DNA from 2 places in the Shewanella sp. GD03713 genome. Region 1 is predicted to be linked to the other one. Evidence: riboswitches for the same ligand, from Rfam matches in the RefSeq annotation. Region 1 holds a riboswitch; the other holds the start of a gene.
What was found. A riboswitch is a leader RNA that binds a small molecule or an ion and turns the genes downstream of it on or off. The one in region 1 is predicted to bind lysine.
Positions count from the first base shown of each region.

Region 1 (15,586 bases):
ACCAGATCCGAGGATCTGGTTTTTTATTATTCAAACGGACTTCGAAGATTAGTCTTCTAAGTTACCGCAGAAACGGTAGCCTTCACCGTGGATAGTCGCGATGATTTCTGGCGTATCTGGCAAGCTTTCGAAGTGCTTACGAATACGACGGATAGTCACGTCAACAGTACGGTCGTGTGGCTTTAACTCACGGCCAGTCATCTTCATCAGCAGATCGGCACGAGTTAAGATTTTGCCTGGGTTTTCAACAAAGTGCAGCATAGCGCGGAATTCGCTACGTGGTAGCTTGTAAGATTCACCCTGTGGGCTCACCAGAGAACGGCTATTGATCTCTAGGCTCCAATCGTTGAAACGGTAGTATTCGACAGAGCTCTTTTCTTCGACTTCGTTACCAGCGCTATTCACACGAGTCAGAAGGTTGCGAGCACGAATCGTCAATTCACGTGGGTTGAACGGCTTGGTAATATAATCGTCCGCGCCAATTTCAAGTCCAAGGATTTTGTCGACTTCGTTGTCACGGCCTGTCAGGAAGATCAGACCGATGTTGTTGATTTCACGTAATTCACGTGCCAACAACAGACCGTTTTTACCTGGTAGGTTAATGTCCATAACCACTAGGTTAATTTTGTTTTCCTGCATAGCCTTATGCATTTCTGCGCCATCATTGGCCTCAGTTACCACATACCCTTCTGCCTCGAAAATACTTCTCAGCGTGTTACGGGTAACGGCTTCATCTTCAACGATCAGAATGTGCGGATTTTGCATATTAATTACCTAAATTTTAACCAATTTTATTCTAACCATAAGGACCGCTTACATCGGATCCTTATATTCATAAAATGTTGATACTTCCTCTAACTGCTCTGTGCTTCAAAGGAAAGATCTTTACGGCGACACATCAGGATGTATATAAAGTGCACGTTTAAAGTGTAATACGATAAAACGTAACCAGTATCAACTTCGATAAGCAATAGTTATAAATAGTTCCTTAACTATTGTTTTTTTTAAAATGTTTAAATGATAACTCAAATGTAGAACACATTTTAAAAGATGTCTGGCTAGCCTTGGGTGATTTCACAGAGGAATCTAACAAACCCTTGTCAAGATTAAGCAAACTTAATGTTATCTGCTCAACTAGCCAATGGCGTCATTGTACTCGTTTTAGGCATTTGTTAACAAATGAAATGTTAACAAATTTCTGGATGAGGCCCTGATTTATCATGATATTTACTTTAGTCATTGATTAGTATAACTAATGTATTTTTAATTCTTGTGACCTAGTTCACGCCTCTTTGGATTTTGGAAGCGCTCTGCTACACTAACTCGGGTTCATTTTTCGACTAGACTACCAATGGACAACATGACTCAAGATTTGTGGCAGCATTACCAGAAGCCGTTGTTTTTGCTTACTCAAGCATTATCCTGTGATTTTTCCTTTGCTGTAATTACCGCCCATAATCCCGCTTCAACCCTCCTCAGTCCCAGCCAAAACCGTTTACTCGACCGCCAACTTCTCCGTGATATTGAATTAATCGGCAGCCCCTATCGTGCAATGGTGGGCGCATCGCCAGATTTATCCCATATGGAAAAGAGCTGGGCGGTGTTTGTCGATAGAAGCATGGCGCTGCAGTTGGGGAAAAAGTTTAATCAATATGCCATCTACATGGTGGAAAAGGGCGAGGTGAGTTTAGTGCCTTGCACCATCACCGGGCATGATGAAGTGTGTTTAGGCCTGTTTAATGATCACGTGCGTTTGGTTTACGAACTGCCCGATCTAGCGACCTAAGCCCCGCGAGTTTATTACTATTTTTCTTATCCGGCTTTGCCTGTAAAGGGCAAGGCTAGGTCAGTTATTTTTTAATCCTGTTAATCCCTGCATGATACCTATCCGCCATTTTTGCTTAGGCTTTACCGCTAAATTGCTCATTGTTTTTAAAAGCGTTTATTGAATTTGTTTATGCGATGTGAAATTAGCATTGACTTCATTAGGGGTTTATTGCTACTTTTTTCGTCCCTTTCCGGCGGAAAGGAACAGAAGAGGAGCGTTAACTAGGTAGTCAGTCAGAGGAGCACAAACTCCAGCGATGATTGATGAGGGAGATTAACGCCGAGGCATAGATGTGGTTGCTGCATGTTTATGTCGGTCGCTTAGGCTGAATCCTAACGATTGTCACCTGTAATTGGTGGAGAGCTTCTGGTGACGATTGCTGTTTCCCTTCTATTGGGGTGCGTATCATTGAGCACCAGGCTCTTCGAACGAAGTTGGTTCGGAGCGTAATCATGTTAGTTAATCAAGATCTTATCCTAGTTTGTGCCGTGTCTTCTGCTTCTGCGGAGGTACGATAATGTCTCTTGTTGTCGCAAAATTTGGTGGTACCTCAGTCGCCGATTACGGTGCAATGAATCGCTGCGCCGATATCGTACTGGGCAATCCTGATTGCCGTTTAGTGGTGGTTAGCGCCTCCAGTGGCGTGACTAACCTTTTGGTTGAACTCACCCAAGAGTCGATGAACGACGATGGTCGTTTACAGCGCTTAAAGCAAATTGCGCAAATTCAATACGCTATCTTAGATAAACTGGGTCGCCCCAACGACGTAGCTGCGGCATTGGATAAGCTGTTAAGCCGTATGGCGGTATTGAGCGAAGCGCTAGCATCCCAGCGCAGCAAGGCCACCATGGATGAGTTATTGTCCCTTGGCGAGCAGTGCTCGTCGGCATTATTTGCGGCGGTATTGCGGGAAAAAGGCGCTAACTCGAGTGCCTTCGATGTGCGCAGAGTGCTGCGCACCGACAGCCATTTTGGCCGCGCCGAGCCACAGGTTGAGCAAATTGCCATTCTCTCACGTGAGCATTTACTGCCGCTGTTATCTGAACAAGTGATTGTGACTCAAGGCTTTATTGGCTCAGATGAGGCGGGGCAAACCACCACGCTTGGCCGTGGCGGTAGTGATTATTCTGCGGCACTGTTAGCCGAAGCCTTAAAAGCCTCAGCGGTTGAGATTTGGACCGATGTGGCCGGGATTTACACAACTGATCCACGCCTTGCGCCAAACGCCCATCCTATAGCCGAAATCAGTTTTAACGAAGCCGCCGAAATGGCGACTTTCGGTGCTAAAGTGCTGCACCCTGCGACGATTCTGCCTGCAGTGCGTCAACAAATTCAAGTGTTTGTCGGCTCAAGTAAGGAGCCTGAAAAGGGCGGTACTTGGATCCGTCATCAGGTTGAAGATGCGCCCGTGTTTCGCGCGGTTGCGCTGCGCCGCGACCAAACGCTACTCAATTTACACAGCCTGCAAATGTTGCATGCACAGGGCTTCTTGGCTGAAACCTTTGCCACCTTGGCAAGACATAAGATCAGTGTGGATTTGATCACCACCTCCGAAGTTAACGTATCGCTCACTCTAGATAAAACAGGTTCCGATTCGAGCGGCCAGGGGCTATTGAGCGAAGCGCTGCTACAGGAGTTATCACAGCATTGCCGTGTGCGTGTTGAAGATGGTTTAGCACTGGTGGCGATTATCGGTAACCGCATTGCCACCACCGCGGGCATTTGTCGCCGAGTGTTTGAAGTGCTCGAGCCCCACAATGTGCGCATGATCTGCCAAGGCGCCAGCCCGCATAACTTGTGCGTATTGGTAGCCGAATCAGAAGCGGCGCAAGTGGTTAAAGCGCTGCACGAAAACCTGTTCGAAGGCGTGTAATATGCAACCGACTGCATCGTCTTTAACCATTGGGGAGCTTGCCGCAGGGCAAGCACTCACCCTGCCGATTTACCACTTTAAGCCAAGTGGTCATGTTGCTGGCCCTAAAGTGTATATTCAGGCCAATGTTCACGGCGCCGAGGTGCAGGGCAATGCGGTGATTTTCCAATTGATGAAGCAGCTCGAGCGTTGCGACATCTTAGGGGAAATTACCTTAGTGCCCTTGGCGAATCCGCTGGGGATCAATCAAAAGAGTGGCGAGTTTACGCTGGGGCGTTTTGACCCTATCACAGGGGCAAACTGGAACCGCGAGTACTTAAATCATTCGATTGATTTACCCGCTTGGTACCGTGAACATGCTGAGCTTAGCGATAGCGCGCTTATCCAAGCTTACCGCAGCACCTTAGTCGAGGCGTGTCAGCAGCGTTTGCGCAACGAGTGGGGCGTGACCACAGGCCACAGATTAGCGGTTAACCTGCAGGCCATGGCCCACGAGGCGGATATAGTATTGGATCTGCATACCGGGCCTAAATCCTGTAAACACTTGTATTGCCCTGAATATGACCTTACAGCGGCGCAGTATTTCTCGATTCCTTACACCTTAGTGATCCCCAATAGTTTTGGCGGGGCTATGGATGAAGCGGCATTTTGCCCTTGGTGGCAATTGAGTGAAGTCGCTAAAGCACAAGGGCGAGATCTCGAGATTGCCGTTTCGGCCTTTACCTTGGAACTGGCGAGCCAAGAACGTATTTGCCTCGAGGATGCTTTTGTCGATGCCAAGGGCATTTTGGCCTATTTGAGTCATCGCGGGGTGATTGCCGAGCGAGTGGCGCCCGCAAAGATGCCGCGTTTTGGCTGTTATCTTAAGGATTACAAAAAGTACCATGCGCCCATGGCGGGATTGGTGGAATATGTGGCGCCCGTGGGAGAGCCACTGGCGGCGGGTGAGACTTTAGTCAATCTGCTGCGCCTAGATTTATATGGCAGCGAGCAGGAGCTAACGGCGCTTAGCTTGCCGCAGGATTGTGTGCCCATACTCCATTTTGCCTCGGCGTCCGTGCATCAAGGCACCGAGCTGTATAAAGTCATGACGAATCTGTTTGAGTTGCCGCAGTAACTGCAATCCACAAAACAAAACGCCAATCCTGTGATTGGCGTTTTTTATTCCAGTCTACAACCACTTAAAGCGATAGAAGAGCGCCATTTGCAGGGCGACCAGCGAGATAAGAATGCCGCAGAAGGTCGCAAAGGCCCAGGTGTTATCCGCACCGGGAATGCCACCAATATTCACCCCAAGCAAGCCAGTTAAAAAGCCCAGCGGCAAGAAGATTGCCGAGACTAAGGATAAGAAATACAAGCGCTTGTTTAGCTGCTCCGATTGTTGGCTGAGTAACTCTTCCTGGGTCACATTAGCTCGGTCACGCAGGGCGTCTAAGTCTTCAATAGTGCGGATCAGTTTGTCCGTGGTTTCGCGCATCTTGAGTCTTTCGGGCTCGTTAAACAGCACAAATTGATCGGACAGCATCTTACCGTAAGCTTCTTTCTGCGGGCCTAAATAACGTCGTAGCGCCACGGTTTGCCTGCGTAGCTCGGCGATATCTGTGCGTAAGTCTTTTACATTGCCAGAGACTACTTGTTCTTCTAACTCAGACAGCTGCTCTTCGAGGGTGTCGATAAAATCCACTTTACGGGTGGTGAGTCTTTCGCATACGGCGACGATAAAGTCCCCTGTGGTGGTGGGGCCTGCGCCTTCCATGATGAGTTCGGCAACATCTTTGACTGAGAGCAACTCACGATCGCAGGTAGAGATAATCCGATGTTTATCGGCATAAATACGTACCGCGACCATGTCTTCTGGGGCTGAATTGGGGTTTAAGTTAACCCCGCGCAGGGCCAGCAAAACGCCTTCACCAGCCAGTACGGCACGCGGGCGGGTATCTTGGGCGAGCAGGGCATCGCTTTCGACTTTATTCAAGCCGCTATTTAACACCCAGTGGCGGGCTTTTTTGTGGCGATAACGTAGGTGTATCCAGATCAGCCCATCCTTGGGATCCCAGTTTTCAAGCTCTTCTGGGGTTAAGGTTGACCCCGCGCGCGCGCCGCTAAGCACTAAGCTGTAGATAAATCCATCGTGCATATCGCATTCCATCTCTTGCTAAATCATGGACTCAAGCTAACTGATTTCGTTGTGAAAATGAAGTCTAGGCGATGATTGTGCTGACAATTGCTGCCCTTGGTGGGACTAAATTGCTGGCCAAGCAAGTTACGATGAAATAGATTAAAATTAGCCATAGTTGTAATGCATTGAGAAGATAAAATGGAATATGAATTTCGGCGTAACAGTTTGACGGGCACTTATTTAGCCAGCTTTAGTATGGACCATGAAGTGCTGGGCCAATGGTTTTCGGAAGAGTTGGGGCCTGAGTTAGCCAAAATTCAACAAGTGCTCGATATTATCAAAGAAATTCAAGCGGGTAAGCGTGATTCTTGGCGGTTAATTGGCGGCGATCTCACCCTAGATCTGGATGAAGAACAGGCGCGCATTTATGCCAATGCCTTAGGGTTTGAGCAAGAGTATGAACTCGAGGAATCGATGTCCCTCTACGATGCGGAATCGGAAGCTTATTGTGGCCTAGAGGATTTAGAGGAAGCTCTGCTAAGTTGGTATGAGTTTGTGCAAAAAGGGCGATAATACCGATTTAATCAAAGCATAAAATAAAGGCAATCGATTGATTGCCTTTATTTTTTGAGCTTAGTGCTAAATCACTAGGTTTGAAGTATTAGTTGTTCAAATACCTGACTGCCATTTCGGTCCTAGACTTGGCATTGGCCTTACGCAGCAGGTTTTTCACGTGTACTTTTACCGTGCCTTCACTGATATGTAAGTGCTCTGAAATCATCCGGTTGCTTAAGCCTTCTGCCAGCTGTTGCAGGATCTGTAGCTCCCTTGGGGTGAGGCTTGAAATCCATTCCTGCTCATCGGCGGCATTTTTAAGTTCGTACAGATATTCTTCAACCTCATCGCTGATCACTCTGTGGCCCAACATGGCATTTTTGAGCTTATCGAGCAGCAGATCCGGCTCGGTATCTTTAAGTAAATACCCGTCGGCGCCCGCGCGTAGCAGTCGAATAACATCTTGTTTGGCGTCCGACACTGTGAGGATCACTATTCGTGAAGTCACGCCTTCCTGGCGCATGGCATTGAGGGTATCGAGTCCTGTCATTCCCTTCATATTCAGATCGAGCAGAACAATATCTGGCTCATCGGTGGCGACGGCGCTTAAGGCATCTAAGCCTCCGCCGACTTCGCCGAAGAGACTAAAATCTGGATCGGAGGCGATCAGCTGGCAGATCCCTTTACGTAGGAGGGGATGGTCATCGACCACGAGGACTGAATAAGGTTTACCCATGTGTAGGCTCCTGTTGGGAAGGGAAGATTAAAGTAACTTTGGTTCCCTGTGACAAATTGGATTTGTTATTAGACGCTAAGGGCACATCCGGTTGTTCTTGGTCTAGTTGTTCGGTAATTCCCTTGCTATTAGTGTGCGTATCATTGCTACTAAATACAACAGTACCGGCTAATTTACTGGCACGCTCGTGCATGATCCCTATGCCGAAGTGTTGATCCCGCTCCTTTAGATAACCAATTCCTATGCCGTTATCGCTCACACTGATATTGACCATGCTATTGTCATCTTTATAACAGCGAATATTGATCTGGCTGGCATTGGCATGTTTTATCGCGTTGAGTGTAGCCTCACGGGTGATCTGTAGAATGTGAATATGCTGTTTCGCCTCGAGCCATTGGGGCGAGAGTTTGTAATCGAGATGGATCTTGATATCGGTATTGGCCCTAAGCTGTTCTAGCATGGCTTCCATCGCGTTCTTCAGATTCGGTTCTTTGATGGTTAATCTGAAGGTGGATAATAACTCCCTAAGCTGTACATAGGCTGTACTGACGCCTTCATTGATTTCCGTCAGTTGCCCCTCGATCGCAGGGCTGCGGCAACTATGATCTAAGTTTTTGCGCAGCAAGCTAATTTGGATTTTGAGGAATGACAGTACTTGGCCGAGGGAGTCGTGTAATTCCCTGGCAATCACTCCGCGCTCCTCCATCAAGGCCAGCTGCTGGCGCTGCTCAGTGGCGTTATGGATAACGATGGAGCGAGTGAGCATGATGGCGAAGTTTTTAAACAGCGGCGTATTCGTGTCCTGCGCCGAAATAAGCTCTAAGTAACCTAAATCGGCCTGCTCAAATTGCAGTGGGAAGCGGGTACTGTTTTGGGTATCTTCCGGCCAACCACCATCGGCTTCAACCACTTCTAACTCTTGCTCTGGGTACTGAATAATGAGCCGTAAATAGTCGATAGACTCATAATCTTTTAATTGATTTAACGCCGCTCTGAGTGCCTTGTAATCGAGTTTATTCGCGTTAAGCGTCAATAGGTTATCATATAAAAACGCGAGTTCATTATTTGCCCTAGTGAGCGCTAGGGTCTTTTCGGCGACTTGGGATTCTAGGTTGCCATACAGGGTCGCGAGCTCGCGGGCGGTTTTTTGCAGCGCGTGGGTTAGGGCGGTGAGCTCAATATATTCGGTCTCGGGCATTTCTATCTCAAAGTTACCCTTCGAAATGGTGTTGGCCGATTCCATTAACTGCTGCAAGGGCACCACGACTTTTCGCTTGGTAAAACGTACCGCTAAAAAGGCGATGGCGAGCATTAGCCCGAGTCCAAAAATCTGGCTCGCGGCAAGCAGGCGCAATTTGAAGGCGGCGTGGTGTTCCATTTCTAACACCAATAAATCAATGGTATCGACAAAGTCCTTGAGCGAGGCGGCGTAGTCGCGGGAGTTTTCCTGCTCAATGTAGTACTTCATCACCAGCCATTTATCGATGACGAGCTGATACTGATCGGCGATCTTTTTCGGGCTAAGCCAACCTGTGGAAGGTTGCAATGCCTCGGAGTGCAAGGTGTTTTCAAACTCGGCAATCTTCTCTTGGGCGGCATCACTGCCCGAATTGGCATAAAACATCAGCCGGTAACTTTGCATCCGCAGTGAACCCGAGGCGTTGATGGCCTTTGCATCGCCTAAACTGTAAGACAAATTGATGATTGCGAAGATGGCCAAGCTGCTAGAAAGCAAAATCAGTACTAACATTAAACCCAAAATTTTAGAGGTAAGGCTGCCTCGTTTCATATGTCCATTACCTAATATATGGGCCATTGATTTAATGGCACTTTAGTCGTGTTTTACATTAGAAAATAATGTACTACACTAACGAAAACATAAAAGTGTGAACAACAACACTATTACATTTTGATCTAGCGCAAACTTCGTTCTAGATACCCCCTAAGAGGTATGTCTTTGGAGGGTTTAAGCCACTAACTTTGGCCTTGGAGATGTCGTGATTTATTAAAATAATGCAACACGGAGATGAGATGATGAAGAAGATGACAGGTAAGTCCTTTGCACTCAGTGCATTGGTTGCCGCGAGCTTCATGGCGGCGGGTGCGATGGCGAGCGATAAGACCGAGCCTCGCAACGAAGTTTATAAAGATAAATTTAAAAATCAATATAATAGCTGGCATGACACTGCAAAGAGTGAAGAGCTTGTTGATGCATTAGCACAGGATCCTAATATGGTTATTCTGTGGGCTGGTTATGGTTTTGCTAAAGATTACAACGCGCCTCGCGGCCATATGTATGCCGTGACTGATGTGCGTAATACGCTACGTACTGGCGCCCCTGCCAACGCGGAAGACGGCCCAATGCCAATGGCTTGTTGGAGCTGTAAGAGCCCTGACGTACCTCGCCTGATCGAAGAACAAGGTGAAGACGGTTACTTCAAAGGCAAGTGGGCTAAAGGTGGCCCGGAAGTGACCAATACTATTGGCTGTGGCGATTGCCATGAAAAAGGTTCGCCAAAACTGCGGATCTCTCGTCCTTATGTAGACCGCGCAATGGATGCTATCGGTACGCCATTTGATAAAGCCTCGAAGAAAGACAAGCAATCAATGGTTTGCGGTCAATGTCACGTTGAATACTATTTCGAGAAGAAAGAAGACAGAAAGAACTTCGTAAAATTCCCTTGGGATATGGGCATCACTGTTGACCAGATGGAAGTTTATTACGATGGTATCGAGTTCTCAGATTGGACTCACGCGTTATCTAAGACGCCAATGTTAAAAGCACAGCACCCTGAGTATGAAACTTGGAAACTGGGTATTCATGGTAAAAATAATGTCAGTTGTGTTGACTGCCATATGCCTAAAGTGACTAGCCCTGAAGGTAAGAAGTTCACTGACCATAAAGTCGGTAACCCGTTCGATCGCTTCGACGAAACCTGTGCAACTTGCCATAGCCAAACGAAAGAATTCTTAGTTGGCGTTACTAATGAGCGCAAAGCTAAAGTTAAAGAAATGAAACTTAAAGCGGAAGAGCAATTAGTGAAAGCGCACTTCGAAGCCGCTAAAGCATGGGAATTAGGTGCTACCGAAGCTGAGATGAAGCCAATTTTAACTGATATTCGCCACGCTCAATGGCGCTGGGATTTAGCCATTGCTTCGCACGGTGTTGCAGCTCACGCGCCTGAAGAAGCACTACGAGTGTTGGGTACGTCTGTTAATAAAGCCGCTGATGCTCGTGTTAAGTTAGCACAGTTGTTAGCGAAAAAAGGTTTAACAGATCCTGTTGCTATCCCAGATATCTCTACTAAAGCTAAAGCACAGGCTGCACTGGGTATGGACATGGACAAGATGAATGCAGAGAAAGAAGCATTCAAGAAAGACGTGTTACCTAAGTGGGATGAAGAAGCGAAAAAACGCGAAGCAACTTATAAGTAATTCCTGTTGAATATGAGCTAACCCCTCATGTAAAAGCCCCCGCAACTTAGGTTGCGGGGGCTTTATTTTTGGCGGCTTTCAAGCTTGTTGTTTAAGGGCGAGGCCAATATCACGTCAGTTCTGACTCTTTTGCTTTAGGTGTTAACAACTTGCCGCGTCTATGCGGACTTTATCTACATCACGCTTTTAGCGCTTGGATGGGCGAATAAAGTCACGTTCAAACTGCGCGGGTGTCACGGGTTTGCCATAGAGATATCCCTGTCCTAAATCGCATTCTTCATTGCGGATAAAACTGTCCTGGTTTTGGTTTTCGACGCCTTCGGCAATCACCTTCAGTTTGAGCTTTTTGCCTATGGCGATAATAGCCTTAGTTAACTCTCTATCCTGCTCGCTGTTTTCGAGCTTACTGATAAAGCAGCGGTCGATTTTTAGGGTATCGAAGGAATATTTCTGTAGATAGCTTAATGAAGAGTAGCCTGTGCCAAAGTCATCGAGTGAGATGCGGATCCCCAGTTCCTGCAACTGCATAATGGCCTGGTGGGCCAAGTGTTCGTCCTGTAGCAACATGCCCTCGGTGATCTCCAGCTCCAGCGCCGTGGCGGGTAATTGGTACAGGGTTAATAGCTCGGCAATATGTTCGACAAAGCGGGGGTTACGCATTTGTACGGGGGAGATATTGATGGCGATTTTAAAGTCCCGCTGCAACATTTGGCACCAGTCGGCCGCTTGCTTAATGGCGCTGTGGAGCACGAAGTTACCTATCTCCATGATTTGTCCATTGCGCTCGGCCAAGGCGATAAATCGGTCGGGTGAAACCTGTCCTAACACCGGATTGTGCCAACGCAGCAAGGCTTCAGCGCCAATGACTTTGTGGGTCTTGAGTTCGATAAAGGGTTGGTAGTGCAGGCTTAATTCATTGTTTCTTAGGGCATCGACTAAGTGCGACTCGAGTTGATAGCGTTGGCTCAGTGCGATTTGGGTGTCTTGATTGAAAAAACTATAGGGAATGCCTTCGGCCTTGCTAATGGTCATGGCGGCTCCGGCTTTTTGCAGCAGGGTTGCGGCATCGATGCCGTCGCTTGGCGCCTGTGCTATGCCGATTGACGAGGGAATAGTGATCACGAAGTCTGCGATACCAAAGGGTGAATTGCAGCAGTTGATGATCTGATTCAGCAGTTTGTGGGTCTCGCGCTGCGAGGGCTTATGGGCTTGCACTAGCACAAACTCCGCCCCCGCGATGCGGGCAATAAAGGTATGGCCGTCTGTGCAATGCTGTAACCGCTGGCTCAAGATGGTGAGTATCTTATCGCCAATAAGATAACCATAGCTGTCATTAATGGACTTAAAGTTACGTAGCCCGAGGTAAAACACTGAGATTTTTTCTTTACGATTAATATCTTCCAGCATTTTCGCCAACGTATTGAGCAGATTGAGTCGGTTGGGGAGGCCTGTCAGCGGATCGTAACTCTTATGGTACTCAAGTGAGCTTTCGGTGGTGGTGCGCGTTTCGATTTCACGGATTAATTTGGCACTCAGCTCGGCCAACTCGTGGGTGCGTTGCTGGACTTTTTGCTCGAGTTGCTGGTTATGGAGCTGCAATTTAGCCTGTTGATACAGAGTGATTAGATTGGTTTCGATGGCATTTTGAAACCGCGCTAACAAACTGCGAAATTGCTGACTGTAGTTACGCTCCTTGCTATCGAGCATACAAATGGTGCCGAAGGTGCTGTTATCGGGCCAATGCAATGGCAGGCCGCAGTAGGCAATCATCCCTAGCTTTATGTCGGGATTTTTATCCCAATTGGCATCCTTTAAGGCATTGGGGATGTGAAGTTCACGGCACTCTTTCATCACGGTCTCGCAATAGAGACCATGCCCTAAATGTTCTTTATCGTGGGGTTTGTAGGGATTCCCCTGACTATGGCTCGAGGCAAACACCTCTATCTCAGTGGGGTGGACACGCATGATAAGCGCGGCAGGTGTATCCACAATTTCGGAGAGTAGATCTAAAGTTTGTTGCCAATTCTCTAGCATCTCAGGTGGTACGGTAATTTTTCCTGTCTCAATTGCCATGTCGGCGAATATACGCTCTTTTTGAGATTGTTGGAGGGCAAACTTGTAGGGCATTTGAGGCTCATTCGAAAGCAGGTTGTTGTTTATAAACTATAGTCTTTTTCTCTCTGCGCGAGTTTACCCAAACAATTAAGTTTGCTTCACTTTGTAAATGGTATGTTAATTCCCATGTTTTGTATTTCTTAAGCTTTTGATAAGAATTCGACCGTAGTCTGGTGCTGGGTATTTTGGGCGAGTGGATAATTAAGTGCATCACAATAACAAAAGCGATGTTAGGACGACATTTTTCAGCTTCGCAAAGGGACATTTGCTTGCACCTTGGCTCGTGTTTGCGGTGATTATTTTTTGGCTCGAACTGACCCATGCCGATATGCGCTTCGCCAGCTTATTATTTCACTGGCAGGGTGGTGTCGATTCTTGGCCACTGCGCGGCCATTGGTTGACTGAGGGGGTGCTGCATGTCACTGGGCGAAATCTGGTTATTCTGTTTGCCGTCGTCGTGGTTAGCTGTATTGGTTTAAGTTTTCGCATCGACAAACTGCGCCCCTACCGTAAAGGCTTTATCTATTTATTCTGCAGTGTGCTGGTCAGCGTGGTTTTAGTGCGCCTTGGTAAGAGTCTCACTCATATGACTTGCCCTTGGGATGTGCTTGAGTTTGGCGGTCGCATGATGCATTCATCCCTGTTTGCTCGCTTGCCAGAGGGTGCCGAGTTTGGTCAGTGTTTTCCCGGTGGACATTCGAGCGGCGGTTTTGCTTGGGTGGCAAGCTATTATGTGCTGAAGGAATACCGCCCAGCTTATGCCAAAGCGGGTCTCATCTTTGGGATAGTATTAGGCGCGGTATTTGGTTTTGCGCAGGAGCTGCGTGGTGCCCATTTCTTGAGTCACGACCTCTGGAGTCTGGCCATCGCTTGGACATCCGCCAGCTTGCTCTACTATGGCTTCTTTCTTCGTGTGCCCAAGGTCAAAAAGATTAAAGTTGCCAACAAAATCAGTATTATCAATACCAAAGAAGCCATCTCTAAGTGATAGCTGATCCCTCAAGCCATTCTTATCCCTCAAACTAGTCTGAGGCGAAAGCTTAGAAGCGAAACTCAAAGCGGATATCGCCTTGACGCAATCTGAGCCTTTCGTCGAGGAGATGGTTTTTCTCGTTCAATAGGATGTTTTTCTGCCGCAGCAGATCGGCTTTATCGGTGAGATTGTTCAGCTTGTTGTTGATGCTGCCGATTTCGATATCGATGGCATTTAGGCGGTCGGCAATATCAGCCAGACGCTTATTCACCAAATATTGCTCGTGTCCTTGGTTATAACGCTCAACAAACTGATTGTTGTTACAAACGCCGTAGTAACTTTCTCCAGCTAAACCTACGCGGTAGCCATTTTCGGGCAGACAATAGCTGATAAGCCCCTGCTGATACCCCTGTTGCCATTGGGCAGCATCCACCTTGAGGTTAAACTCATGACAATCCTGCTGATATTGATTGAGCAGACTCGCGTTGGCGCCTCGATTACCATCGGCTAAGCCCGTGGCGTACCAGTCATTATCTCGGCATTCCTCGAGTGAGAGACTCGTGCATTGGGTGAGGGAGAGGGCGGTAAGAGCCAAAGCAAGATTAAGATAGCGCATTTGAAAATCAGATCAGTCACAAAAGGGCATCAGCATAAAGCTTAGGGAAGGGGAGAGCCAGTGCAATATTGCGCCCGCAATACGGTTATCCGGCACAGCGCTTTGGCTGGCTTTCCCTATCTGAGTCACAACTCGCGCGATGTAATAATGCTAAGGCATTGAGTTAATGTTAGTTTTAATTTTTAACCCATTGTATTGGATATGCTTATGCAGGTTTTGCCACCTTCATCAGATAGCTCGCTATTGGGAACAAAACGGTCTGTGCCACACTCGGCGACGATTTCTGCGTCTGCCAAAGAGTTAAAGTCGGAACTTAAAAGTGGCACAGGACCTCAAGAGTCGAGCGATAACAAGACTCAGACTGAGGTCGGCGCTCTGCAATCCTTTGCCCATGGCGCGCTTGGTCTGGCTGAGCCGCAGGGGCGTGAATCAGTCCATGAGCCGAAAGCATCGTCCCAAGAGAATGTTCAAGGTTATTACAAAGCCGGACAGTTGCTCAAGGCTGCGGCAACGGTTGGCAGTGTGATTGCGCTGTTCGTATAAATCACGATGGATTTCATAGCCTTGTTGCTTGAGTCAATCGATGCGCTCGTTAAGCCAAGGTACAGGCAATCAGGGTTAATTTTCAGCAGCTTTACTGACGGTAAATCCACTGCGTTTTGCTATTGTGTTCCTGCACGAGGTGCTTTAGTTTTTACTGAAGTCAGGTATCTTTAACTGAATCTTTTTATCTATCCTCTTTGATAAGGCTGCTTTTATATGAAGATTTGCCCGGCACATTCCATCTTACGCCTAAGTAAGGTATAAGGTCGGTATGAAAACTCCTAAACGAATCCAACCTCTGGTTGATGAAGGGCTGGTTGACGAAGTCATTAGCCAACTGATGAGCGGTAAAGAGGCTACAGTGTACGTGGTACGCTGTGGTGAGGATATTCGCTGCGCCAAGGTGTATAAAGAAGCGGATAAACGCAGTTTTAAGCAGGCGGTGGTTTACCAAGAGGGACGGAAAGTCCGTAATAGCCGCCGAGCCAGAGCGATGGAAAAAGGCTCTAAGTTTGGCCGCGAACAAATGGAAGAGGCCTGGCAGAGCGCCGAGGTCGATGCGTTGTTTCGTTTAGCCGATGCGGGCGTCAGAGTACCAACGCCCTTTGGCTGTTTCGATGGCGTATTGTTGATGGAACTCGTCACCGACAGCGAAGGCCATGTCGCGCCCCGTCTTAATGATGTGAGTTTCAGCGCCGAGCAAGCCATCCACGACCATGGGCTAGTGATGACCTATGTCAAACGTATGCTCTGTGCGGGTTTAGTCCACGGCGACTTATCCGAGTTTAACGTC
Region 1 covers NZ_JAOCIW010000001.1:748,693-764,278, forward strand. The annotation lists gene arcA (two-component system response regulator ArcA) at 49-765, opposite strand; gene N5E87_RS03345 (DUF3293 domain-containing protein) at 1,352-1,786, shown strand; lysine riboswitch at 2,028-2,202, shown strand; gene lysC (lysine-sensitive aspartokinase 3) at 2,346-3,701, shown strand; gene N5E87_RS03355 (M14 family metallopeptidase) at 3,703-4,818, shown strand; gene N5E87_RS03360 (zinc transporter ZntB) at 4,873-5,838, opposite strand; gene N5E87_RS03365 (YacL family protein) at 6,019-6,393, shown strand; gene N5E87_RS03370 (response regulator) at 6,482-7,111, opposite strand; gene narQ (nitrate/nitrite two-component system sensor histidine kinase NarQ) at 7,104-8,900, opposite strand; gene nrfA (ammonia-forming nitrite reductase cytochrome c552 subunit) at 9,143-10,546, shown strand; gene N5E87_RS03385 (GGDEF domain-containing protein) at 10,733-12,673, opposite strand; gene N5E87_RS03390 (phosphatase PAP2 family protein) at 12,867-13,649, shown strand; gene N5E87_RS03395 (DUF2799 domain-containing protein) at 13,702-14,250, opposite strand; gene N5E87_RS03400 (hypothetical protein) at 14,458-14,793, shown strand; gene N5E87_RS03405 (PA4780 family RIO1-like protein kinase) at 15,065-15,586, shown strand, end outside.

Region 2 (15,586 bases), 870 kb from region 1:
TGAATTACTGATTAAACCCCAATACCAAGAAGACAGCCTGAGTAATGGCCATATCTATCAAATTCGCTCCGGCAACAGCCAAGCGCAATATATGGATACCCATCATTTGATGACCAAAGCAGGCTGGCGAGTGCATATTCTGGCGCCCATGAAACCTCTGCTCGAGTCTATGCCAGCGCTCATGCTGTTATCGGCCTCAATCTATTTACTGCTCGCCTTAGGCTTACTCTTTAGTAGCGAACGTCGCCGCAACCTACAGCGAATGCAACTCGCCCAGAGTTTGTTAGAGCAAAGGGTGGAAGAGCGCACCCAAGATCTGCAGCAAGCCAATAATCGCCTTAAAGACACTCAGGATGAACTCATTCAAGCGGCTAAGTTGACCGTGATAGGTAGCCTATCCGCCAGTATCAACCATGAGCTGAATCAACCCTTAGCCGCCCTTCGCAGCTACGCGCAAAATACTCAAACCTTCCTCGCCCGCAATATGCCGGATAAAGCCTCTGATAATCTTAAAATTATTATCGAGCTGACCGACCGATTAGCCGATATTGTCGGCCAATTTAAGAGTTTTACCCGCAAGAGCCAAGGCAATGACAGCGCCACCGACCTCAAAGGCTGTATCAAGCAAGCCCTGACCATAGTCCAGCCCGAAATCGACAAACAAGGGGTTGAACTCGATGTGCAGCTCCCCGAAGGCCAATATCAGGTCTGGGGTGATAAGGTGAGGCTACAACAAGTGTTTGTGAATATTATGAGTAACGCGATTGTTGCCATGCAGCAATCGTCAAAACGGACACTGAGTATTAGGGTAAACTGTCAGGACAAGTTCTGTATCAGTATTCAGGACTCGGGCCCTGGGGTGCGCGAGAGCCAAATGGAGAAAATTTTTGAGCCCTATTTCACCACCAGCGAACGTACAGGGCTTGGACTCGGGTTATCCATTTCCCAGCGCATTATCGAGTCCATGCAGGGGCAAATTAATGTTGCCAATGCCGAGGACGGCGGCGCCATTTTCCAAATTATTTTACCGATTTATTTAGCCGAGGAACGTCAGTCATCATGAGTCTGCCCAATTCAATTCAAGACTATAGCGTACTGATCATCGACGATGAGCCCCATATAGGCACCGTGCTCGTGCAGCTTTTTGAGCTGGAAGGCATTAAAGCCTTCGCCACAACCGATCCTAAAGGAATAGCCAAATTACTCGACAGAGACTGGGCGGGCGTGGTGATTTCCGATGTGAATATGCCGCAGCTCGACGGCATCAGTTTGATGCTGCAAATTCGTCAGCAGGATCCCGATTTACCCGTGGTGTTGCTCACCGGCTTTGGCGATATCGCCATGGCGGTCAATGCGTTAAAACAAGGGGCCTACGATTTTCTCGAAAAGCCCTTTAACAACGAACACATGCTAGACGTGGTGAAACGCGCCTTAGATAAACGCAGCCTCACCTTAGAGAACCGTAAATTAAAGAAAGAGCTAGAAAGCCATAACGTGCCGGGCCCAAGAATATTAGGCCACAGTGTCGGCATTTTGCGTATGCGTCACATCATAGACCAAGTGATCGACACCCCCGCCGATGTGCTTATTGAAGGTGAAACCGGTACAGGTAAGGAATTGGTCGCCCGCTATCTGCACGACCACAGCAGTCGCAATCAAGCCAACTTTGTGGCGATTAACTGCGGTGCGATTCCCGAAAACTTGATTGAGAGCGAGCTATTTGGCGCCGAAGCTGGTGCCTTTACCGGTGTCGATAAACTGCGTGTCGGCAAGTTTGAATACGCCAATGGTGGCACACTCTTTTTAGATGAAATCGAAAGCACGCCGCTGTCGTTACAGGTCAAACTGCTGCGGGTGCTCGAAGATCGTAAGGTCGAACGCCTAGGCTCCAATAAAAGCATTCATTTGGATATTCGGGTAATTGCCGCCACTAAGGTGGATTTAAAGTCCCTGTGCGACACCGGAGAGTTTCGCCAAGACTTGCTCTATCGCTTAAATCTGGTGACAGTGCCCATTCCACCACTCAGGGATCGCCGCGAAGATATTCCCTTATTATTCTTACATTTTGCCCGTATGGCCTCGGCGCGCTATCACAAGGCCTTAATTGCCCTCAATGCCGAGCAGAATGCCATCCTCACCTCCCACGACTGGCCGGGTAATGTGCGCGAGCTGCGAAATCTGGCCGAACGTTATGTGTTACTCGGTGGCGAAGCCGCCTTCGCGGGCACCTTAGGCAACGCGCCCAGTCTGCATACCAGTATGTCATTGCTACAACGGGTCGAGTTTTTTGAGCGGGTATTGATAGAAGAAGCCTTAAGTCATAACAAGGGCAGCATTAAGCAGACCATGGAGCAACTCGAACTGCCCCGCAAAACCTTGTACGACAAGATGCGTAAATACGATTTAGACCGCAAGCAGTATATCAACGCTGACGAGTAATACCACTTTCGACAGAGCGCCACTATGCCTTCAAGCCTTCGCCTTGTCTAAAGCACGTTTAACTCCCGCTGAATGAACAGATATTTAATACGATTGGTATAAGCCTGTCGATACCAATAAAAACCCCGCAAACCGATTCACGGCTGCGGGGTTTGCTTTATCTAAGGAACTTCAAGCTAGCATTACAATGCTTATGCATCAAAAACCATATGGCAAAATAAGTGAGTCATTACTCATCCCGCACGCACATGCCTTTCGAGGATTTCACATAGGGCGCAAGGATTGGCATCATGCCCTTCATCACTTGTAATGGCAGCGCCGAAGTAAAACTAAAATCGTCCGACTTACTGCCCGGCACAAAGGCGGTTAAGGTGCCGAAGTAGTTATCCCCTAAATAGAACACAAACGTCGCGGTACGGTTCATCGCCGTGGTAGCCACTTTGCGGCCCTGCTGCATCTGAGTCACGATACGGTTGTCACCCGTACCGGTTTTACCGCCGATAGCCAACATGGCGCCATTATCGTCTGTAAAGATGCCTTTAAGGCGTCTTGCGGTTCCGTTTTCAACCACGTTAGCCAGCGCAGCCTTTAGGGCCTGAGCAACTTCGTGTCGCATCACTCGCTCACCTTGGCTATTTTGGTTATCGAGCCGTACTTCATAGGGCGTATCTTCGGCAAAGTGCAACTGATTGATCCGCACCGTCGGTAATCGGTAACCATCGTTTTGGATAATCCCCATCAATTCCGCCAGCGCCGCGGGTCTGTCACCCGAACTGCCCAGCGCCGAACCTAAAGAAGGCACCATAGATTCAAAGGGATAACCTAAACGCGCCCAACGCTGATGAATATCGAGGAAAGCCTCCACTTCAAGCATTACCTGCACCCGCACATCACGCGCGTTTTTATGGCGCGTTCTGAACAGCCAGCGATACACTTCCTGACGCTCATCCTTACTCGCCTCTTTCACATCATTGAGGTTGGCCTCGGGATGTTGATTCAAGTAATCGAGTACCCAGAGTTCGAGTGGGTGCACCCGCGCGATATAACCTTGATCGGGCAGATTATATTTTTCAGGGCCGTACTTGTTATACAGCTCTTTAATCCGCTTATCCGTGTAATTGTTTTGCGGCAAACGCTGCTGCAAAAAGGCCTTAAACGAAGCGATGGACTCATAGGGTTGCAAGTAACGGTAAGCCGCGGTCAGTTGCTGCTCCGCTTGGGTTTGACCATCAAAAAACAGCGCTAAACGCTCATTGGGCGCCACTTTCTTATATTTACGATAGAACTTATTCACGAAGGTATTGCCTTCGCGGTCGGCAAACACCCGCAGATATTCCTCGCGGCGTGGGTCCTTATCATTGCGCAGCAGGCGCGCCATATTGCCTTCGTTTTGCATACTGCTGCTGTAGTTGACTATGTCACGCATCAAACGTACGAAGGGTAAGTTAATGGAGTTTTGCAACGCCTCGTACATGGTCGGCACTTTAAAGTCTTCTGTCTTTTTAAAGTTGTTAAACACATGCAAACCACCACCCGTAAAGAATTGCTCGTTCGGTGAGGCTGAGTATTCCCGTTGCAGCGCCGCATTCAACATACGGTCGAGGCGCCTATCTGGGTTCACAATCAAGTAGTCAATCGCCCAGCGAGTGAGGTGATCGCGGGGTTCAATCTCAATCGACTCCAACTCAATACCATGTTTCTTCGAGTATTTGTCGTGGATCTCGGCAATGATCTCAAGGTACGTCGCCAGTACCCTGAGTTTGGCCGTCGAGCCCAGCTCTAACTTACTGCCCTCGTTAATATCGAACGGTTGGTCGGTGCTGTCGGTTTGCACCCGTACGCGGTTAGCCGTTGCGGTTTTTTCATAGAGAGTGAAGCTATAAAGCACATTTTGTAGCTGGCTTGGCTCGAGTAACCGCTCACCTAAGAGACCGACTTTCTCGGCCGTAGCGGCTTGCCCAAGGCTGCGTAAGTATTGACTCACTTGCTGCTGCAGGTCGCTGTGCAAACTGCTATTCACGGTTAAATCGAGGCGGTCTAAATCATACAGACCGACATTTAACATCCCCGCGGTACGAATACGGATGCTGTTAACGCCCTTATCGGAACCCGACTGCGTATTACGTTGAGGCTTGGCGACTTTAAACTGCAACTTTTGAGCAAGTGCGGCATCCCTCAGGGGTCGGTCAATCAAGTAATATTGGCCGAGCAAACGGATATGGCTGTCGACCAGTTCCTCTAAGTCCTCGTGCCCCTGCAATAGATAATAGGAAGGACGACGCTGGGCAATCATCAAGGCCACCACTTGGCGGAACACTTGGCCACGCTTAGCGGCATTGGCTTTGATTTGCGGCGAAGCTAACAGTTGGTTCGCCGTGTCGAAATCCGTACCAAACCAGGCCCATAGGCCATCACCAATACCATGTACTTCACCATGGTTAGGCGCAGAGGATAAAGGTACAGTGTTTAAATAGTCTTGAATAATGCGCTTACGGGCAGGCTCGGTTATTTCACCTTGCTGATAAACCCGCACTGTGGCCGAACCAATTTGCAGCAGTTTATCCTTGATGCTCAGGGTTAACCCTTGGGAGGAATGGCGGAACTTCTCAATTTGTGTCGCCAACGTACTGCCACCTGCTGTAGAGACATTCATCCCCACCATTTCAGCGATTTGGCTCATCCCCGCCACAATAAAGCGTGGCCAGTCGATCACCGGATTAAGTTTAGGCTCAGTCGTCCACAGCTCGCGGTTTTCAATAAATAACAAGGTATTGACGATTTCATTGGGGATTTTATCGTCATCTTGGTACACACGTTTAGGATAAGTAAACTCGTACAGATCGGTATTGCGACAATCCAGCAGCGCTAACCCCGATTGCGCCTTCTCATGGTAAGGCGGGAAAAAGCCCATTTGGGCGTATTCCTGTAGCGCAGGGGAAAACTCCACTTGCTGCGTCACTTGGAAATTACGCTGAAGCAATCTATCGATGTACTGGGGCAACTTACTGTAGCCGTGACGTTCATCGAAGGGTCCGTAACTTGGATAGATAATTGACTGAGTGGGCTGATTTTTCAGCTCATAGGTCAAGGTCTGCGCATATTGATGAACATACTTAGACTGGAAATAAGAGGTTTTAACCTCTTGGCCAATTAAAATCGCCACACAGATAATCAGAATAAAAAACAGGAACCAGACACGCCCCTTAGATCTCGGCTTGCGCTGACGCTTAGCCTTAGGTTCGGGTTGTGGCGGACGAGGACGATAATTTTCGAATTGCATTTCTTGCGTAGAATTAGGCAAAACGGCTCCCAAAAATCACTTAACAAATCCTTTCTACGTGGGAAAGTTCCCAACCTATGCTCAACACATCCAGTATCAGGGCAAAACTCACACTTAAGTTCGTCCACTGTGCATGAGTCTGCAAATACATTCCTTTGCCTTCATTGAGCAAGACCTAACAACACAGGATCATTGCGTCTCTTGTTAGATCTCACCGTATTTTAATGAGTTGGCAGCGCGCCTCAAAGTGGTTAGCGCAAAAATACTTAGCAACTTATCGCAAGTGCTAACCGCGCTTGAGGCTTCAATCAATCCCAAATAAACTCACGAAAATGCTTACGGCAAACCGATTCGTAACTTTCATTACCGCCGATTGCCACCTGCTCACCTTCGCGCATCACTTTACCTTCACCATCAAGACGCACCACCATATTGGCTTTGCGTCCACAGTGACAAATGGTTTTCAGCTCGACTAACTTATCGGCCCATGCCAACAAATAATGACTGCCAGTGAAGAGTTCACCTTGGAAGTCGGTACGTAAACCATAGCACAAAACTGGGATATCAATTTTATCAACAACATAAGTAAGTTGTTTAACTTGCTCTTTGCTTAAGAATTGGCACTCGTCCACCAGCACACAGCTCAAATGATTCTGTTGGTGCGCCGTGGTGATCATGTCTATCAGATTGTCGTGGCTGCTAAATACCTGGGCATCGGTTTCAATACCAATACGTGATGCCACCTTACCTTTACCGTATCTGTCGTCGATAGAGGCCGTCATCACTAGGGTATTCATGCCGCGCTCGCGGTAGTTATAGGAAGATTGTAATAGAGAGGTGGATTTACCCGCATTCATTGCTGAATAGTAAAAATACAATTGCGCCAAAACGAATCCCTTTTTTAACTTAAATTTATTGTTTCTCTGTTGCCAGAGCTTATGGCGCCTAGTTTACCATTGCGCCGTGCCCTAACACACTAGGCTAATCTCAGCTTTTCTACTGAAATCCCAATCTTGTGGCTTCGAACGGATATTAAACCAACGACCTCTTCTACCTCGGCTTAACATGATTGTTCGTATTTCCGTCCAAACCAGAAAATAGTCATCAGACAAACCCTGTCACAGCCCAATTGTTACAATAAGCTTAATTTAACCTTAAATATTGTTTTATATAAGAAATAACACATTAACAAATATTTAAAATTGAGATCTACCTCCAAAGATATAGGCTAAAATGTGGTTTGGTTCAAAAAACAAACATTCCATTATCCGTAATATTTGCTCGAGACAAATGTACTCACAAAAACAAAAAAAGTTATTCGAACGCTTGCAAATTAAATCAGCGGCTCAAAGCACTAATCTCCCCTGCAAACTTTAGTGCTGCAATCCGTGCCTTTAAATGCGTATTGGATTAAATGGAGATTATGATGAGAATATTCACATCTAAAAAACTGGCATACCTAGTCGCAATCGCCCTAACTGGCGCTCTAGCAGGCTGTGGCAGTGATGGTAAAGACGGCGCACCAGGCCAACCCGGCGATCCAGGTCAACCCGGTAAGCCTGGAGACCCATGGACGCCACCACCAGTTACAAGTTCAGCGGTGACCAATGTTAAAGTACTGGGCTACAGCTTTGGCGAAGGCAGTATCACCTATGAATTTGAAGTCACCGACGAAAACGGCAACTTAGTCAATGGCCTATTAAATGCAGAAGCTAAAGTCGCCGCCTTAACCGACAAAGGCTTTATCAATAACCGCGACGAAGCCGACATTAACAATGTCACCGACAACGTGCATATCGGCGGCGCTGCAACTCAAGCCACTGAAGGCGCTGAAATCAAGTCGCTAGGCGATGGTCATTACAGCTTTAAAGCTCCAATGAAAGGTGTCAACGCCAGTACTGAAGGCATCGTCTGGCTCAGAGTCGGCGGTAACAGCGAAAGCGGTATTGCGCGCTCTGCGCCAATGGTTGTGAATAAGCCTGAAGGCACGCATTCAACCACCACCGACAGTTGCTATGCTTGTCACGTCGATTACGCCACTAGCCCACGTCGCCATGCTAGCTATGTCGCTACAGGTATGGACAGCGAAGTCACTTTCGTTGAAGGCTGTTTGGTCTGTCACGGCTCGGTGAGCCGCGGCGCGAAAAATGCCGAAGGCTTCTCTATCGGCGGTTACGCCACCAATACACTGTCTAAAATTGGCCACATTAATCACCAGAAATTCACTAAAGATTTCAGCGTGATGAACTGTACTTCTTGCCACGTTGAAGCGCCAACCAATATCAGCGTTTCAGGCCCTGGTTGTATCGACTGCCACAACACTGGCGGCGTACCAGGTGCGATTGTGCCAAGTAACGGTGCCGATGTGCGCCCAATGCATGAAGGCAAAGAAGGCATTACCGAGCGTCAAGCTATCCGTGCTAAGTACCAAGTAACACTCTCAACCCCCGTTAAAGTAGATGATATTTCCACCTTAACCGACCACTATGCGCCCGATGGCTCAAGCGTAGCGAAAGCGGAACCCGGTTGGTGTACCACCATCACAGTGAAAGACACTGACGGCAACATCTTTAGCATTAAAGATAACTTCAACTACTCAGATCCTCTGGTATTTGATGCCAAGAAGCCGATTGTCTACGCTGGTGCCTATCTGCATGCTTATGACAACAACACCTTAGTAGGCCGCCCAGGTAACCGTACAAACTATTACTATGGTTACAACACCGATGGTACTAAGAATATCTGTCACCTACTGACGGATATCAGCGCAGTGAATGCTAACTATGCTTACTCTGCACGGGTCACCTTCAGCACCGCAGGCTGGATGGAATACGACGGTAATCAACGCTATCAAAGCAATGGTAACCTCAGAGCCAAGGGCTATGACGGTTCAATGGGTGTTTCTTTCACCGCCTACTCAGATGTAGTTAATCCAGTAAGTGCTGAGAAAGTATCTGGTTTTGAACGTCGCACTGTGATCAGCGATAACAGCTGTACGACTTGCCACAACGATGCCACCGCTTTCCACAAAAACGGTGCATTCGACCAAGGCGGTAACGGCTGTATTGCCTGCCACGATAACGGCATGGCTCGGACTTCGGCCACACTGGGTGCAGGTTTTGGTCCTATGATCCACAGCTGGCACTGGGGTAATGGTGCAAATGTTGGTGAGATGAAGGCCGACGGCACCCAAGCCAAGACAGCGAACGGCGCAGGCGCTATCAACCCAGTCACTAGCTGTGTTGCCTGTCACGAAACCGCTATTGATTTAAACAAAGTGCCAAATCAATACATTCTTGAACCCGGCAGCAAGATGACCAGCCCTGTTACCGCTAACTGTTATGCCTGCCATACTGGCGATGCAGTTAAAGCCCACATGGTGAGCAACGGTGGCGAGATCAGCGTGCCAGCCACTGGCGATTGGTTCAAGCAACCTACGGGTGAATCTTGTGCCGTGTGCCACAACACAGGTAGCAGCTCTGGTATCGACAAGTACCATAACTTTACCCGTAAATAACTAGTCGTCCCGCTATTTTCCCTGCAAGAAAATAGTTCAAGCGCCCTACGGTTGTAGGGCGCTTTTTTTGTTTACTTTTACTTACAACTTCACCCCATAGGTTTTCAGTCCTATTTAAGTTAGTAACGCTAGAGTCACAAAAAACTACAATTCTAAGGAAATCACTCAACTATGCGTAAAAGTTTTATTGCCATCGCCATTGGCGCCACTTTGATGACAGGCGCACTCGCAGGCTGCAGCACTCAAGATACTAAAGCGACGAATGTGACCGCAGTTCAAACCCAAAATCCTCTGTTCCAAGCCAGCACGCTGCAATACCAAGCGCCTGATTTTAGTGTCATTAAAGACGAGCATTTTCAGCCCGCATTAGAGCAAGGCATTAAAGAGCATTATCAAGAGATTTTGGCCATTGCCAACAATCCTGCCGCCCCAACCTTCGACAACACGATTGTCGCCATGGAAAAAAGCGGTGCCCTGCTGACCCGTGCATCGAGCGTGTTTTACAACCTCGCGGGTTCAAACAGCAATCCTGCCCTGCGTAAAATCCAAGGTGAGATGGCCCCGAAAATGGCAGCGCACTCAGATAACATCAACCTCAATCCAGCACTATTCGCCCGTATTGAAACTATTTATAACGACCGCAATAACTTAGGCTTAACGTCTGAAGCGGTACGTTTGGTTGAGGTGTATCACCAACGCTTTATCATGGCCGGTGCTAAACTGACCGATGAGCAGAAAGTGAAGATCCGTGCCCTGAACGAAGAACAATCGACGCTGACCAACGAGTTCTCACAACGTTTACTGCGCTTAACCAAAGAAATCGCCATCGTTGTCGATAACAAAGAGCAACTGGCGGGCCTGACTGACAGCGAAATCACCTCGGCAGCAAACGATGCCAAGGCCGCAGGCCACGAAGGTAAGTACTTAATCAACATCACCAACACCACTCGCCAGCCTGTTCTCGCCTCTTTAGAGAACCGTGAACTGCGCCAACGCATTTGGGAAGCCTCGGCAAACCGTGGCTTAACGGGTGAAAACGAAACCGCATCTTTAGTGTCTCGCCTTGCGCAATTACGTGCCGAGCGTGCCGCTCTATTAGGTTATGAAAACTGGGCCAGCTACCGCCTCGCGCCACAAATGGCAAAAACGCCTGAAGCGGTATACAGCATGTTTGGTTCAATGGTGCCTGCCGTCGTCGCTAATACCGAAAAAGAAGCTGCCGATATCCAAGCGATGATCGACAAGACTGGCGGCAAGTTTGAACTCGCGCCATGGGACTGGGAATTCTACGCTGAGAAGGTTCGCCAAGAGAAATACGCCCTCGATGCCAATAGCATTCGCCCTTATTTCGAATTTAACCGCGTACTCGAAGACGGTGTGTTCTACACCCTCAAAGAACTCTATGGCGTCACCTTAAAGCCGCGCCCAGATTTACCCGTGTACCACCCGGATGTGAAAGCCTACGAAATGTTTGATGCCGATGGTTCAAGCATGGCGATTTTCTACGCCGACTACTTTGCCCGTGAAGGCAAACGCGGCGGCGCATGGATGAGCTCGTTCGCGGGTCAATCCTTCCTCGAAGGCACTAAGCCTGTCGTGGTCAACGTGATGAACATTAAAAAGGCGCCAGAGGGACAACCGACCTTCGTCAGCTACAACGAAGTGACCACTATGTTCCACGAAATGGGCCATGGTACCCACGGTATGTTCTCTAAGGTGACTTACCCAAGCTTGGCGGGTACTTCTGTCTCCCGTGACTTTGTGGAATTCCCATCAACCTTCGAAGAAGACTGGGCAGCCCACCCTAAAGTGTTAGCCAACTACGCCAAACACTACGAAACAGGTAAGCCAATTCCCGATGATTTGCTGCAAAAACTGCTCAAATCCGGCAGCTTTAACCAAGGCTTCGATACCTTAGAGTATATGGCTGCGGCGCTCGTCGACATGGAATGGCACTCATTAAGCCCAGATGCCCCACTGCAAGATGTGGCGACATTTGAAGCCAATGCGCTGAAAAAACACGGCTTAAATATCACCGCCGTGCCACCACGTTATAAGTCAACTTACTTTGCCCACGCCTTCCCAGGTGGTTACTCAGCAAGTTACTACGCTTACATGTGGAGTGAGATTTTAGCGGCAGATGCCTACGCTTACGTGCAAACTCAAGGTGGCTTAAACCGTGAAATCGGCATGAAATACCGCAAGACCATTCGCGAAGTGGGCAACAGCATTGCACCAATGGAAGCTTACAAAAACTTCCGTGGTCAAGAGCCTACCACCGAAGGGTTATTGAACCGCCGTGGACTCAACACCGCCCTGTAATTTGGGATGTGTGATAGATAAAAAATCAGCCAGCATAATGCTGGCTGATTTGTTTTGAGAGCTTGGGAAATTAACAATGAAGACTCGCGAAAAAAGCGCTCGCTTACGTCAAGCTTATTTCGCGTTGCTTTGGGATTTGAGTCGTAACCACACAATGCTTAAGACAAACAGCACGCCACAGGTCAGCAGTCCCGCATTCACAGATTCTGTAAAACCAAGCACCACATAACCTACCATGCTGATCAGCGCCACAATCACAGCGTAAGGCAACTGAGTCACAACGTGGTCGATATGGTGACAGCTCGCGCCAGTTGACGACAAAATCGTGGTATCTGAAATCGGTGAGCAGTGATCACCAAATACCGCGCCCGCCAAAACCGATGCCAGCATAGGTAACATCATGGCTGTATGGCTGCCCATCGCCATATCGGCGGCAATCGGTAGCATAATACCGAACGTGCCCCAACTGGTGCCGGTAGAAAACGCCGTTAGACCCGCTAACACAAACATCAACGCAGGTAAGAAGGCAAAGGGAATATTGCCTGTGGCGAGGCTTGCCATAAACTTACCGGTTTCAAGCTGGCCAATCACGCCGGCAATGGTCCAAGCAAATAACAGGATGTAAATCGCAGGCAGCATAGAACGAGCGCCCTGCACCACGCCTTTGACGACCATCGACTTTTCAACGCCTTGCACTAGGTTAAGTACCAGCGCAACTGCTAAACCAATCAGGGCACCAAAGAACAGTGATGAACTCACATCGGTTTTTTCAAAAGCTGAAATAATATTAAATTCAATACCTTCTTTCGCTAATACCTGGGCACCACTGTCGATCATAAAATACAGGGTCGCAAATACCAGCACGGTAATAGGTAAGAATAAACCGAGGATCTTACCCGTTTCGGCTTCGGGTAAATCGGCATTCGCCCCAGGTGGTAATCCTTTATTCTCATCATATAAATTACCGCGCTGCGCATTTAATTCATGCTCACGCATAGGGCCAATATCTAAGCCCATAAATGCAACACAAAGTAATAATAATAAAGAGAAAATAGCGTAGAAATTCATAGGGATCATTTGAATAAACACACTCAAATGACCAGAATCAGCAAAACCGTGGGCGGTTAATATGCCGCCGATCAGCGCAATAATATAAGCACCCCAACTGGATACTGGCGAAATAACACAAACCGGTGCCGCCGTTGAATCTAATAAATAGGCTAACTTAGCGCGGGAAATATAATAACGGTCGGTAACGGGTCTGGCGACAGAACCCACGACTAAGCTATTGAAATAATCGTCAATAAAGACAACACAGCCTAAAAACATGGTCAGTAATTTGGCATCGCGTTTATTGCGAATATGCAGGCGCGCCCAATCGGCAAATGCCCTAGCACTACCACTGACGGTAATTAATGCCGTGATCATCCCTAAGACAATTAAAAAGCCGAGAATGTATAAATTCCAAGAATTTACGCCATCTTCTGACCAAAAAAGTCCTTTTACACTGTTAAATAAAAACTCACCGCTGGCCACAGGTGAAAATTGATTGAGTAATAACACCCCAATCACAATACCTAAACCGAGGGAAAGGAGAACGCGGCGAGTGAAAATCGCCAACACAATTGCGACCACAGGCGGCAGCAGAGAAAGTGCCGAATCGGCGTAACTTACTACAGTCATTGATTATTTCTTCGTCAAAATACGAATGGAGGGCGACTGAACTGGTGGGAAAAGGCAATAGATACCCAAGATCACCTGTCCTATCAGTAGCGCTCCATAGTAACTATTCCCAATATCCGTATCAGAAAATACTATGGCAGTGTTGTACCTATTCGGCACAACCCCAGCAGTTGATCGTGATAAATCAAACCACTTCGGCACCAAATCCTTTCGTGAACGATCAACGGAATCACCCTACTGATCACTACTGATATTTGGTGCGCCTCTACTTCTAAGAACGCCCATGCACGGGCGTGAGGCACATAAAAACATAAGCGGCTAAGCAGTTACCACCGCAAAGCCGCTTACTTTGACTTAGATCACGGATAAAATCAACCCAGAGTTGAAATCAACTCTGGAACGGCGTCGAACAGGTCGGCTTCGAGACCATAATCGGCCACTTGGAAGATTGGCGCTTCAGGATCTTTGTTGATTGCCACAATCACCTTAGCGTCTTTCATCCCAGCTAAATGCTGAATCGCCCCCGAAATCCCCACGGCGATGTAGAGGTTTGGTGCCACAATCTTACCGGTTTGACCCACTTGCAGGTCGTTAGGCACAAAACCTGCGTCAACCGCGGCGCGAGAAGCCCCAACCGCGGCACCGAGTTTGTCCGCCAATTGCTCTAACATACCGAAGTTTTCACCGCTGCCCATACCACGGCCACCAGAAACGATAATGCCCGCATTACCTAACTCTGGACGCGCAGAAACGGTCAATGATTGAGACACAAACTGAGTCTTGGCTTCAAACACTTTATCTAAGGTGGTAACTGCAGCACTGTTGCCCTGCGCCGCCGCATCGAAGGCACTGGCACGGACTGTCATCACTTTAATCGCGTCATGGCTTTGTACTGTCGCTAAAGCGTTACCTGCATAAATCGGGCGAACAAAGGTGTCGCTGCTCACTACGCCAATCACTTCAGAAATTTGCGCAACGTCTAACAAGGCGGCCACACGCGGTAGCGTATCTTTGCCAGCGCTCGATGCTGCAGCGAGGATATGGCTGTAGTTTGGTGCTAAGTCCACCAGCAATTTAGCTACGTTTTCGGCTAAATGCGCTTCATAGGCACTGTTATCGGCGACCAATACTTGAGCGACGCCTTGTAGGGCTTGCGCAGCTTGCGCCACTGCGCCACATTGGTGGCCCACCACCAATACATGCACATCATCACCAATTGCACGCGCTGCGGTGACAACCTTTGCGGTATCCAGTTTCAGTGCCGCATTATCGTGTTCTGCTAATACTAAAATGGCCATTTAGATCACCTTCGCTTCATTCTTTAACTTTTCAACCAGCTCAGCTACCGACGCAACCATGATGCCTGCTTTACGTTCTGCAGGCGGCGTCACCTTTACCACAGTTTGATGGGCTTTAAGCGTCACACCTAAATCCGCAACAGTGTGCACATCTAATGGCTTACGTTTAGCTTTCATGATGTTAGGTAATGAAGCGTAACGAGGTTCGTTCAAACGTAAATCGGCTGTCACCACAGCTGGCAATGGCAGACTTAAGGTTTGCATCCCGCCATCAATCTCGCGATCCACTTGCACTGAATGGCCTTCTACTTTGATTTCAGAAGCAAAAGTAGCTTGTGGCATATCCGTTAATGCCGCAAACATTTGGCCAGTTTGGTTATTATCGCCATCGATAGATTGCTTACCAAACAGCACTAATTGCGCTTGTTCTTTTTCTTGTACGGCTTTGAGTAATTTGGCAATCGATACAGGGGTTAACTCTTCTTCAGTATCAATGTGAATCGCACGGTCAGCACCTAATGCTAACGCGGTACGTAATTGTTCTTGAACGGCTTTATTGCCGATACTAACGACCACTACTTCAGTAGCACTGCCCGCTTCTTTTAAACGAACCGCTTCTTCTACTGCAATTTCACAAAAAGGGTTCAACGCCATTTTGAGGTTTGCGGTATCAACGCTGGTGTTGTCAGCTTTTACCCTGACCTTCACATTGGCATCAACTACGCGCTTAACAGGCACCAATACTTTCATAGGGTTTCCTTCCTACACTTTCATGTACATGGACAAAACATTGGTCATCACCAATGCAGGATAGAGCCACTTTACGTCCTGTTAACGTTAACGTCAACTAAACTCAAACGCCTGTTTGCATTTTTTAAGACTGTGGTATTGGCCACATTTTTGAACACTTATCTGCCATATTTAAAAAGTTCAAAATTTAAATAATATTTAATTTCTGTTTATTGCATAATTTTATTTGATTCGAGCTATATTACTTTCTATCATTTAGCTGTTGTTCACCATTATCCTGTAATAAAAATAGAGTGG
Region 2 covers NZ_JAOCIW010000001.1:1,621,368-1,636,953, reverse strand. The annotation lists gene N5E87_RS07335 (ATP-binding protein) at 1-1,063, shown strand, start outside; gene N5E87_RS07330 (sigma-54 dependent transcriptional regulator) at 1,060-2,439, shown strand; gene N5E87_RS07325 (transglycosylase domain-containing protein) at 2,669-5,740, opposite strand; gene N5E87_RS07320 (thymidine kinase) at 6,028-6,606, opposite strand; gene N5E87_RS07315 (cytochrome c3 family protein) at 7,146-9,236, shown strand; gene N5E87_RS07310 (M3 family metallopeptidase) at 9,408-11,558, shown strand; gene N5E87_RS07305 (Na+/H+ antiporter NhaC family protein) at 11,673-13,241, opposite strand; lysine riboswitch at 13,321-13,517, opposite strand; gene N5E87_RS07300 (FAD-binding protein) at 13,613-14,539, opposite strand; gene N5E87_RS07295 (electron transfer flavoprotein subunit beta/FixA family protein) at 14,540-15,289, opposite strand.
Region 2: it holds a riboswitch for lysine, as region 1 does, so the genes downstream of both, N5E87_RS07305 (Na+/H+ antiporter NhaC family protein) here and lysC (lysine-sensitive aspartokinase 3) in region 1, are expected to answer to the same signal.